4 regions of the Metabacillus sp. 113a genome follow, and region 3 is predicted to be linked to each of the others. Evidence: riboswitches for the same ligand, from Rfam matches in the RefSeq annotation. Region 3 holds a riboswitch; each other region holds the start of a gene.
What was found. Region 3 has a riboswitch for S-adenosylmethionine ahead of ACQCVE_RS17890 (methionine biosynthesis PLP-dependent protein). Riboswitches for the same ligand answer to the same signal wherever they lie in the genome.
Positions count from the first base shown of each region.

Region 1: linked by a shared signal. The riboswitch ahead of mtnK (S-methyl-5-thioribose kinase) and the one ahead of ACQCVE_RS17890 (methionine biosynthesis PLP-dependent protein) in region 3 are both predicted to bind S-adenosylmethionine.
Region 2: linked by a shared signal. The riboswitch ahead of metK (methionine adenosyltransferase) and the one ahead of ACQCVE_RS17890 (methionine biosynthesis PLP-dependent protein) in region 3 are both predicted to bind S-adenosylmethionine.
Region 4: linked by a shared signal. The riboswitch ahead of ACQCVE_RS11475 (bifunctional homocysteine S-methyltransferase/methylenetetrahydrofolate reductase) and the one ahead of ACQCVE_RS17890 (methionine biosynthesis PLP-dependent protein) in region 3 are both predicted to bind S-adenosylmethionine.

Region 1 is NZ_JBNILJ010000005.1:90,572-92,773, forward strand. It holds gene mtnK (S-methyl-5-thioribose kinase) at 1-936, opposite strand, end outside; SAM riboswitch class I at 1,033-1,195, opposite strand; gene ACQCVE_RS10545 (carbon-nitrogen family hydrolase) at 1,396-2,199, opposite strand.
Region 2 is NZ_JBNILJ010000003.1:327,980-330,181, forward strand. It holds gene metK (methionine adenosyltransferase) at 1-1,183, opposite strand, end outside; SAM riboswitch class I at 1,392-1,520, opposite strand; gene pckA (phosphoenolpyruvate carboxykinase (ATP)) at 2,085-2,202, shown strand, end outside.
Region 3 is NZ_JBNILJ010000019.1:22,607-24,808, forward strand. It holds gene metC (cystathionine beta-lyase) at 1-76, opposite strand, end outside; gene ACQCVE_RS17890 (methionine biosynthesis PLP-dependent protein) at 84-1,208, opposite strand; SAM riboswitch class I at 1,295-1,416, opposite strand; gene ACQCVE_RS17895 (esterase family protein) at 1,603-2,202, shown strand, end outside.
Region 4 is NZ_JBNILJ010000006.1:55,570-57,771, reverse strand. It holds gene ACQCVE_RS11475 (bifunctional homocysteine S-methyltransferase/methylenetetrahydrofolate reductase) at 1-1,009, opposite strand, end outside; SAM riboswitch class I at 1,136-1,248, opposite strand; gene ACQCVE_RS11470 (YajQ family cyclic di-GMP-binding protein) at 1,499-1,990, opposite strand.

The DNA of each region.
Region 1 (2,202 bases), on a different contig from region 3:
AGAGTAGCAGTCCAGACTGCTGTTTTTCCAAGCTTCTTTAAACACATCCGCAAATGTGTTCCATGCTGTTTCGATCGCATGAAACAGAAACTCCTGTTTATCCGGTTCACGGGATAGGGCATTAAGCAGGAGATTTCCAATAAACTGTCCTGGATCAAAGCCGATCGGGCCGAAGAACGCAAATTCAGGATCAATGACTTTCGTTTCTGTTTCTCCTGCAAAAATGCTTCCTGTGTGGAGGTCTCCATGCACTAAGGCATCCGCCTGCGTTAAAAATTTCTTTTTAAGCTTGGCAGCTTCCAGTTTTAAATGGGTGTCTGCCCAGATCTCTTCCGCCGCTTTCCGGAGCTCCGGTTCAAAGTCATTTGAATCATGATCGAAGAATGGATCGGTGAACACAAAGTCCTCTGTAATTTTACAAAGGTCAGGATTCGTAAATTGTTTAACAAGCTGTTTTTTCACATGAGGCTCAAGGGCGAAATCGCTCGTATAAAAGAGCGTCCTGGCCATAAATTCTCCAATGTGCTGAGCGAGATGCGGGAGCTGTTTTCCTTCGATCAATGCCTGCCTGGCAATTTGTAAGTGTGACAGGTCTTCCATTACAGTTACGGCTAGGGGCTGGTCGGTGTAATAGACCTCCGGGACAAGCCCTGGTGCAAGCTCTGCATGCTTAACGAGGGCGCTGCTTTCAATGCGTGCCCGGTCAAGGGTAAGCGGCCATGATTCACCGATTACCTTTGCGTATGGAAGAGCCTGCTTAACAATCACCCCTTTGCCTGATTTTGGATCATGTACTCTGAAAACAAGGTTCAAATTCCCATCGCCAATTTCCCTGCAGTGAAGAATCGTGTCTGGAACGAGGCCCAGCCTGACCGCGAGTGCCGCAGCGGCGGCTTCCGTTAACGGTTCATAAAATGCTGAATGTGGTATACCCAATTTTTTCGCCTCCTGAAAAGCCGTTTTTTAGATAAGTGCAAATACAAAAAGCCTCTTTCGTTTTGAGAAAGAGGCTTGAAGAGGCTGTCTCCGCACCTCTTATCTCCCAGAAAGCATAAAGCTTCTGACGGATTTAGCACCGTGCCTTTTGGAGCGTCTTGCTCCGGCGCTTCTTGCTGCGCCCCATTTCGCAATGGAATTACGGTCGGTTGCTGTTGGGGTCAACGGGCCAATTCCCTCTCCCAACTCTCGATAAGAGTATATGTGTTAGATTTTTTTGAATGTTTTAATTGTTTTGCAATCAATCATTGATGAAAATCTTACCAGCTCCACAATAAGTCTGTCAATCTTTTTTTAGTATGTTTTAAAGGCCCGGCATCAGAAAGAATCTGATAAAACCATTCATAAGCTTCAGGCTGAGTGATTTAACCCTTATATATAAAAAATTAAATAGGGAGGTCAGCTTTTAAAGAACGATTGGTACAATTCAGGCCGGCGGTCCTGAAATACGGGAATCTGTCTTCTGATTTCAGCAATTTCTGCGAAATCCAATTCAGCGCGGAGTGTTTCTGCTCCTTGCCCCGCCTCGGCCAAAACTGATCCCCATGGATCAATGATTATAGAATGTCCGGCAAATTTATTTTTGGGGTCGGACCCGCATCTGTTGCAGGCAACGACAAAGGCCTGATTCTCAATGGCTCTTGCTATGAGGAGCGCCCGCCAGTGGTTAAGGCGGAGGAGGGGCCATTCAGCGGCGACGAACAATACTTCTGCTCCATGGGCTGCATGATCCCGCATCCATTCAGGGAAGCGGATATCGTAGCATATAAAGCCTGCGCATTGGATTCCATCCAGAGAAAAAAGTCCGCTGCTTTTGCCGCCTGTCAAATAATGGTGTTCATCCATCAGTTTAAATAAATGAATTTTGCTGTATTCATGTACCAGCTCTCCGCTCCTGCTGAAAATGAGCATTGTATTTGTTATCTCTTTACCGGACTTTTTGGCAATGGACCCTGCCACCAGGTGGACATGGTGCTCTCTAGCCAAGGCCGAAAGAAAAGCCTTCGAGTCCCTTCCTGCCGGGTCCGCAATCTCATCCAGTCTTGTCAAATCGTATCCAGTGTTCCATAATTCGGGTAATACAAGAATGTCCGGCGGATTGACTTTAACGGCTTCCCTGATCGCAGCTGCCGCTCTTTTTTTATTTTCTTCCGGATTGCCGAATGCGATATCAAATTGGATGCACGCAATTGACTGTTTCACTTT
Region 2 (2,202 bases), on a different contig from region 3:
TACGAAGCGCTTCTGCTTTGTCTGTCTGCTCCCAAGGCAGTTCTACATCTGTACGTCCAAAGTGGCCGTAAGCTGCAGTTTGTTTGTAGATTGGACGGCGAAGATCAAGCATTTTGATAATCCCTGCCGGCCGAAGATCAAAGTTTTGGCGCACTGCGTCAACTAGAGCTTCTTCACTTGCTTTGCCTGTGCTGAATGTATTGATCGAAATGGACACAGGCTGGGCAACACCGATCGCATAGGCAAGCTGGACTTCACATTTCTCTGCAAGGCCTGCTGCTACAATGTTTTTAGCCACATAACGGGCAGCATAAGCAGCAGAGCGGTCAACCTTCGTCGCGTCCTTACCGGAAAACGCACCGCCGCCGTGGCGTGCATAACCGCCATACGTATCAACAATGATTTTACGTCCAGTCAAACCAGCATCACCTTGAGGTCCGCCAATAACAAAACGGCCTGTCGGATTTATGAAGTATTTGGTGTTTTCATCGATAAGTTCAGCAGGAACCACCGGCTTAATCACATGCTCTTTCAGGTTGCGCTGAATCTGCTCCAAAGAAATTTCCGGGTGATGCTGGGTGGAAATAACAATGGTATCAACGCGAACCGGTTTATCGTTCTCGTCATACTCAACTGTTACTTGCGTCTTTCCATCCGGGCGAAGGTAAGGCAGAATTTCTTCCTTACGCACTTCTGCCAATCGGCGGGAAAGCTTATGTGCAAGAGAGATTGGAAGAGGCATAAGTTCTTTTGTCTCATTGCACGCAAATCCGAACATCAAACCCTGGTCCCCAGCACCAATTGCATCAATTTCCTCATCTGTCATGGTTCCTTCACGGGCTTCAAGTGCCTGATCGACACCCATTGCAATATCTGCAGACTGCTCATCAATGGATGTAAGCACTGCACACGTTTCAGCATCAAAACCATACTTGGCCCGTGTATAGCCGATATCTTTAACTGTTTCACGGACAATTTTCGGAATATCGACGTAAGTTGAAGTTGTAATTTCTCCAGCAACCAGGACAAGACCGGTTGTTACGGATGTTTCGCAGGCAACACGTGCATTCGGATCGTTAGCAAGAATCGCATCCAGGATTGAATCGGAGATTTGGTCACAAATTTTATCCGGGTGTCCCTCCGTTACGGATTCTGAAGTGAATAGATGGCGTTTAACTGACAATGTAATTCCTCCTCTGAATTTTCGGCTGTTCTATTGGCAAGGTTCAGTTATGTACTTCCCCTCTTTGTTTGAGACGGAACTCGTTCCCTTTTCTTATCTTTAGCTTTATGTTAAGAATCTTTCCCTATAAAATCGGAAAAAGATTCCAGACTGCATAAAAAAACCCTTCCTTCTTAATAGAGGAAAGGAGTTATTATTCAGCCTTTCACTCTTATCGCTCAAGGACTACAGCCTTGCGTCAGGTTAGCACCTTTGCATGAGAGAAAACCGAAGTCTTCCGACCTTGCAGGTTGCTGGGCTTCATAGGGCCTGTCCCTCCGCCAGCTCGGGATAAGAGAATCCGTTCAAGGACATATAATACCTCAATTTTCCCGTAAATGTCAACAAAAACTGAAAGGATGTTTTTGAACGAAAAAGCATTTTTGTATGCGCTCTCCCTTAAAACAGAGGTATAATGTTGGTAGAGCTGGACATGGTATGGAATTGAGAGCCATTTCCCGCCTTATCCGGGAGGACTGGCTGCGGATGCCGGCCCGCGAACCTCCGTCCAACAGCTTGACTGGATTTCGGCATATTTTTGCAAACGCATTCAATACCCGGCTGGCGGTACAGGCTTTAAGCGGGTAAATGCCCTTGTCGAAGCGCTCCGCCGGATTTACGGACGCTGCAATCAGCTTCATCTTGTTTACGGGCGGGGACGGCACGGTTTCGAGCGGTTCCTTAATCTATTTTTTCATGACCATACAAGTTCAGCCAGCTCCGCTAAACATTCATTTTTCAGCTGAGCACTGGCATTTCGTAAGGTGGAGCGTAAAATACATTAATTAGTATAGACTATTACCTTAAATGTGTTATACTAATTATAGAAATGACTTTATTACGAGCAAAGGAAGGTATGGGGATGAATTCACTTGCCGCAACAAACGAGCTTTCGCTTTTACTTGAAGGGGAAAATGTTTCATTAAACTTATCAGTACCGCAGCTAGTTGAAAAAATTCTGTCAAGGAACGAAGCCGTTT
Region 3 (2,202 bases):
ACAGGTGAACGGGAACGCTGACTCCTCCCGTTTCCTTATCTGTTTTATGGCTGTTGTGCAGCAGCTTCGTTTGCATTGACCAATCAGTATTGCTCAATTTTTTCCGCCTCCTTAACAGCCTCGAATGCCTGCTTCAAATCCGCTTTGATATCTTCTGCGTGCTCTATTCCCACCGAGAAGCGCAGAAGCCGGTTACAGACACCGTTTGCCGTACGTATTTCTTCTGGTATATCCATATGCGTCTGGGTAGCCGGATACGTCATCAAACTTTCAACCCCGCCAAGACTCTCTGCAAACGTGATGATGTTCAAATTTTTCAAAAAGGGGTTGATCCACTCCTCTTTAGCGATTCGAAAGGAAAGCATGCCCCCTCTTCCCGGATAAAGGACATCCGTTACCTCTGGACTTTCCTCTAAAAATTTCGCCACTTCTGCAGCATTGAGCTCGTGCTGCCTCATTCTTAATGCCAGCGTTTTCAACCCCCTGATCAGGAGCCAGGAATCAAAAGGGGATAAAACGGCTCCGATTGCATTATGGTGGGACGCAAGCTCCCTGCAGAGCTCTTCGCCTTTCGCTGCCACAATTCCGGCGAGCAGGTCGTTATGCCCTCCCAAGTACTTGGTTGCGCTGTGAATGACAATATCTGCTCCGCTTTTCAGCGGCTGCTGGATGACCGGTGTATAAAAAGTGTTATCGACAATCAGCAGCAGTCCATGCTTTTTTGCCATTTGTGCGACCGCTGCTATATCCGCTTCCTGCATAAGCGGATTCGTTGGCGTTTCTAGAAAAATCGCTTTTGTATTTGGGAGGATTCTCGCTTCAGTATGCTCCAGGTTTGTAAATGAATCATATTGAAACGTTAATCCATATTTGCGCCATTCCTGCTCAAAAAGCCGGTACGTTCCGCCATAGATGTCCGACGAAACGATTAAATCATCACCTGTTTTAAACAAAGCCATAATCGTCTGAATCGCCCCCATCCCGGAGCTGAAAGCAAAGCCCTGATCTGCTCCTTCAAGCTCCGCAACAGCATGCTCAGCGATTGCTCTCGTCGGGTTGCCCGTCCGTATGTAATCAAAGCCCGTCGACTCTCCAATTCCTGCATGGCGATAGGCTGTCGTTAAGTAAATCGGAGGATTGACGGCGCCTGTCGCCTGTTCACTGCGGTTGCCTATTTGAGCCAGGATCGTTTCTGTATGTTTTGTCATATTATCCCCTCATTTCTTTTAATAAAAGAATACAAAAAAGCCTTCTCCTGAAATAAGAAGAAGGCTTGTCGCTTAAACATTTCTTCCTCTTATCTCCCAAGCTCCGAGTTGCTTGCTGGATTTAGCACCTTGGTACGCAGTCACGTTCGCGTGTCTACCGGTTGCTGAGGTTTCGCAGGGCCAGTCCCTCCACCTCTCTGGATAAGAATAAATCGTCGGAAATATATGAATTTTTTATAACCTTACCGTATATCTATGATTTTTTCAAGCTTTTCATTCATTCTTTTCTGCTCTTTTGAAAACGGCATTTTTTCCAGAATCGTGATAAAATAAGTGGAAGCGAATTCAAAAGTGAATTTTTAGCTTGTATTACATTCATCTGGAGGACTTACAAGTGGAGAAGCAAACTGGAATCGTTAAAGAATCTTCTTTTTTTTCAGAGGCATTAGATGAAGAGCTGACAGTACTCACCTACCTGCCCAAAAGCTTTTCACCGCTCTATAAATACAGCGTCCTGATTGCCCAGGACGGTCAGGATTACTTCAGGCTTGGGCGGATTGCCCGCCAATATGAATCACTTCTGGAAACCGGAAACGCTGAAAATTTAATTATCGTGGGAATTCCTTATAAAAACGTTAAGGACCGGAGAGAGAAATACCATCCTGAAGGGGCGAAGTTTGCTGCCTACAAGCGTTTTCTCGCTCATGAACTGGTTCCCTTTCTGGACCGGGAATTTCCGACCTATCAGGTGGGTCAGGGCCGTGCCCTGATCGGTGATTCGCTTGCAGCTACGATCGGATTCATGACAGCTCTCGATTATCCGAGCATTTTTGGCAAAATCATTATGCAGTCTCCTTATGTTGATGCACAGGTGCTTGAGGCCGTTTCGTCCTTTACATCAGGACCGGAAATGACGATTTACCATCAGGTCGGCATAAGAGAAACTGAAGTAAAAACCACTGCCGGAGAGGTGCAGAATTTTATCGAACCGAAT
Region 4 (2,202 bases), on a different contig from region 3:
AAAATTTCTCAAGTCCAAGTGTTTTCGGAGGGTCGAGCTCAACAATGATGGACCGGCGCTCCTGCACGATTTTGTGGAGCGGAGGGTATTCCGGCTCTGGACTCTCCTGCACGATGATTGTTTTCCGGGCCTTCACTGATTTTTCGCTGATCGGATCGAGACCTCTCAAGGCATCCGCCATGGCTTTCACATGCTTGGGCGTTGTCCCGCAGCAGCCGCCGATCAGGCGGGCACCCTGGCTTCGGAACGCAAGGGCACTGTCACCAAAATAGTTTTCGTCCGATTCATAAATAAGGCGTCCTTCCTCTACAGAAGGAAGACTGCCGTTCGGGTATACCGAAAGAAACGCATGCTTTGGAAGGGGAACCTCCTCAAGAGATTCAAGCATATGGTAAGGACCGAGCCGGCAATTAAGTCCGACCACATCCGCACCAAGCTCTTCAAGCTGTTTTAAGCCGTCTGCAAGCGAAGTTCCATCCTGCAGAACTCCCGTTTCATGAAGTGAAACATTCGCGGTAACCGGTTTATTGGTTTCTTTTCTTGCAATCTCAAGAACCGCCTTCAGCTCCTCCAAATCATAAAACGTCTCAAGCAAAAGCCCGTCTATGTCTTCATTCAGGAGAACGTAAAGCTGCTCACGGAAGCTGCGCTTCAGCTCCTCCAGAGTGTGTGAGCTTTTCTTGAAGGCGCGGACCCCGCCCATCGTTGCGAGCACATAGGCCTGACTGCCGGCAGCCTGTCTCGCAAGTTTGACCGCCTGTGAATTGATTGTCCGGATATCATCCTCCAGACCATATCGGGATAGCTTGATATGATTTCCTCCGTATGTGTTCGTCTGGATGACGCGTGCCCCGGCTTTTATATAGGCTTCATGGATTCCCCGGATCTGATCGGGACTTGATCTATTCAGTTCTTCAAAGCACCGGTCAATCCCATGGGAGTACAAAAGGGTTCCCATCGCACCATCTGCTACTAAAATCTGATTTTGCAAATCATCTAGAAATCCCATGCGGGAATCCCCCTCCTCTTGAAAAATAAGTTTCGTTAGCTGTCTTTAGCGGAAATAGTCATTTGAATCCAGCAGAATGAAAAATAAAAAGCCTTCTGCAGAAGAAGGCTTTGACATTCGGACTTCTTCTTATCTTCCAAGCAGGCAGCTCAGCTGGATTTAGCACCTTGGCACGCAATCTTGCATGACCGGTTGCTGAAGCGTCATCGGGCCAGTCCCTCGGCTTCTCTTGATAAGAACGATATTCATTTAAAAATCGATTACTCCCAATTTACCTAATTTTTCGAAAATATTCAAGGGGTTAGCCTAACATTTTTCCTGCAAAAAGAAGTGAAAGGAGAAAACGGATGAGACAGACTCCGTCAGCCCCTTTAGGCACTCGAAAAATAAAAGAATGGTTCATTGCGGGGGATGTTTTGTCTGCTTCTTCTAATCTGTGCTGCATTTGGATAACAAAAAGACCGCGTTTACAGCGGTCCCGTCCTTTGATTATCTGTAATTAATAAACTGTACATCAATTGGGAGCTCCGCTTGCCGGATGGCAGCAATCACTTGCTGGAGGTCATCGCGGTTCTTTCCTGTGACACGGACCTGGTCATCCTGCACCTGGGATTTTACTTTTAATCCGGAATTTTTGATGATGTTATTGATGCGTTTAGCGTTTTCTTTATCGATTCCCTGAACCAGCTTGCCGCGCTGGCGCACAGTACCCCCGGATGCTCCCTCGACTTTGCCGTACTGAATATTTTTTACAGGAACCTCACGGCGGATTAGTTTGCTGATGAGGACGTCCTTAAGCTGTTCCAGTTTGTAGTCATCATCTGAAATCAGGACAAGTTCTTCTTTTTCAAGCTTGATGTCACTTTTGCTTCCTTTAAAATCGTAGCGGTTTTGAATTTCTTTAAGTGCAACCGCTATAGCATTTTGAACCTCAGGCATTTCGACTTTGGATACAATATCGAATGAATTTTCCTTTGACATGCCGATTCCTCCCATGTTTTCTTAATCCCATCTAAAAGGCCATCTGCCTTTATAACAGGCTCTGTCAAGCTGAATCCCTCTTCAGCATGAATCTTTTTTGGGAGGGTAGAACCTGTCCTGCGCCAGCCTGCTGATTCAGGCAAGAAAGATGAACCCGGCCAAAAACTTGGAAGAGGGGGAGCGTTTCCCATTCGGGGAGAAAATCTCCGCTG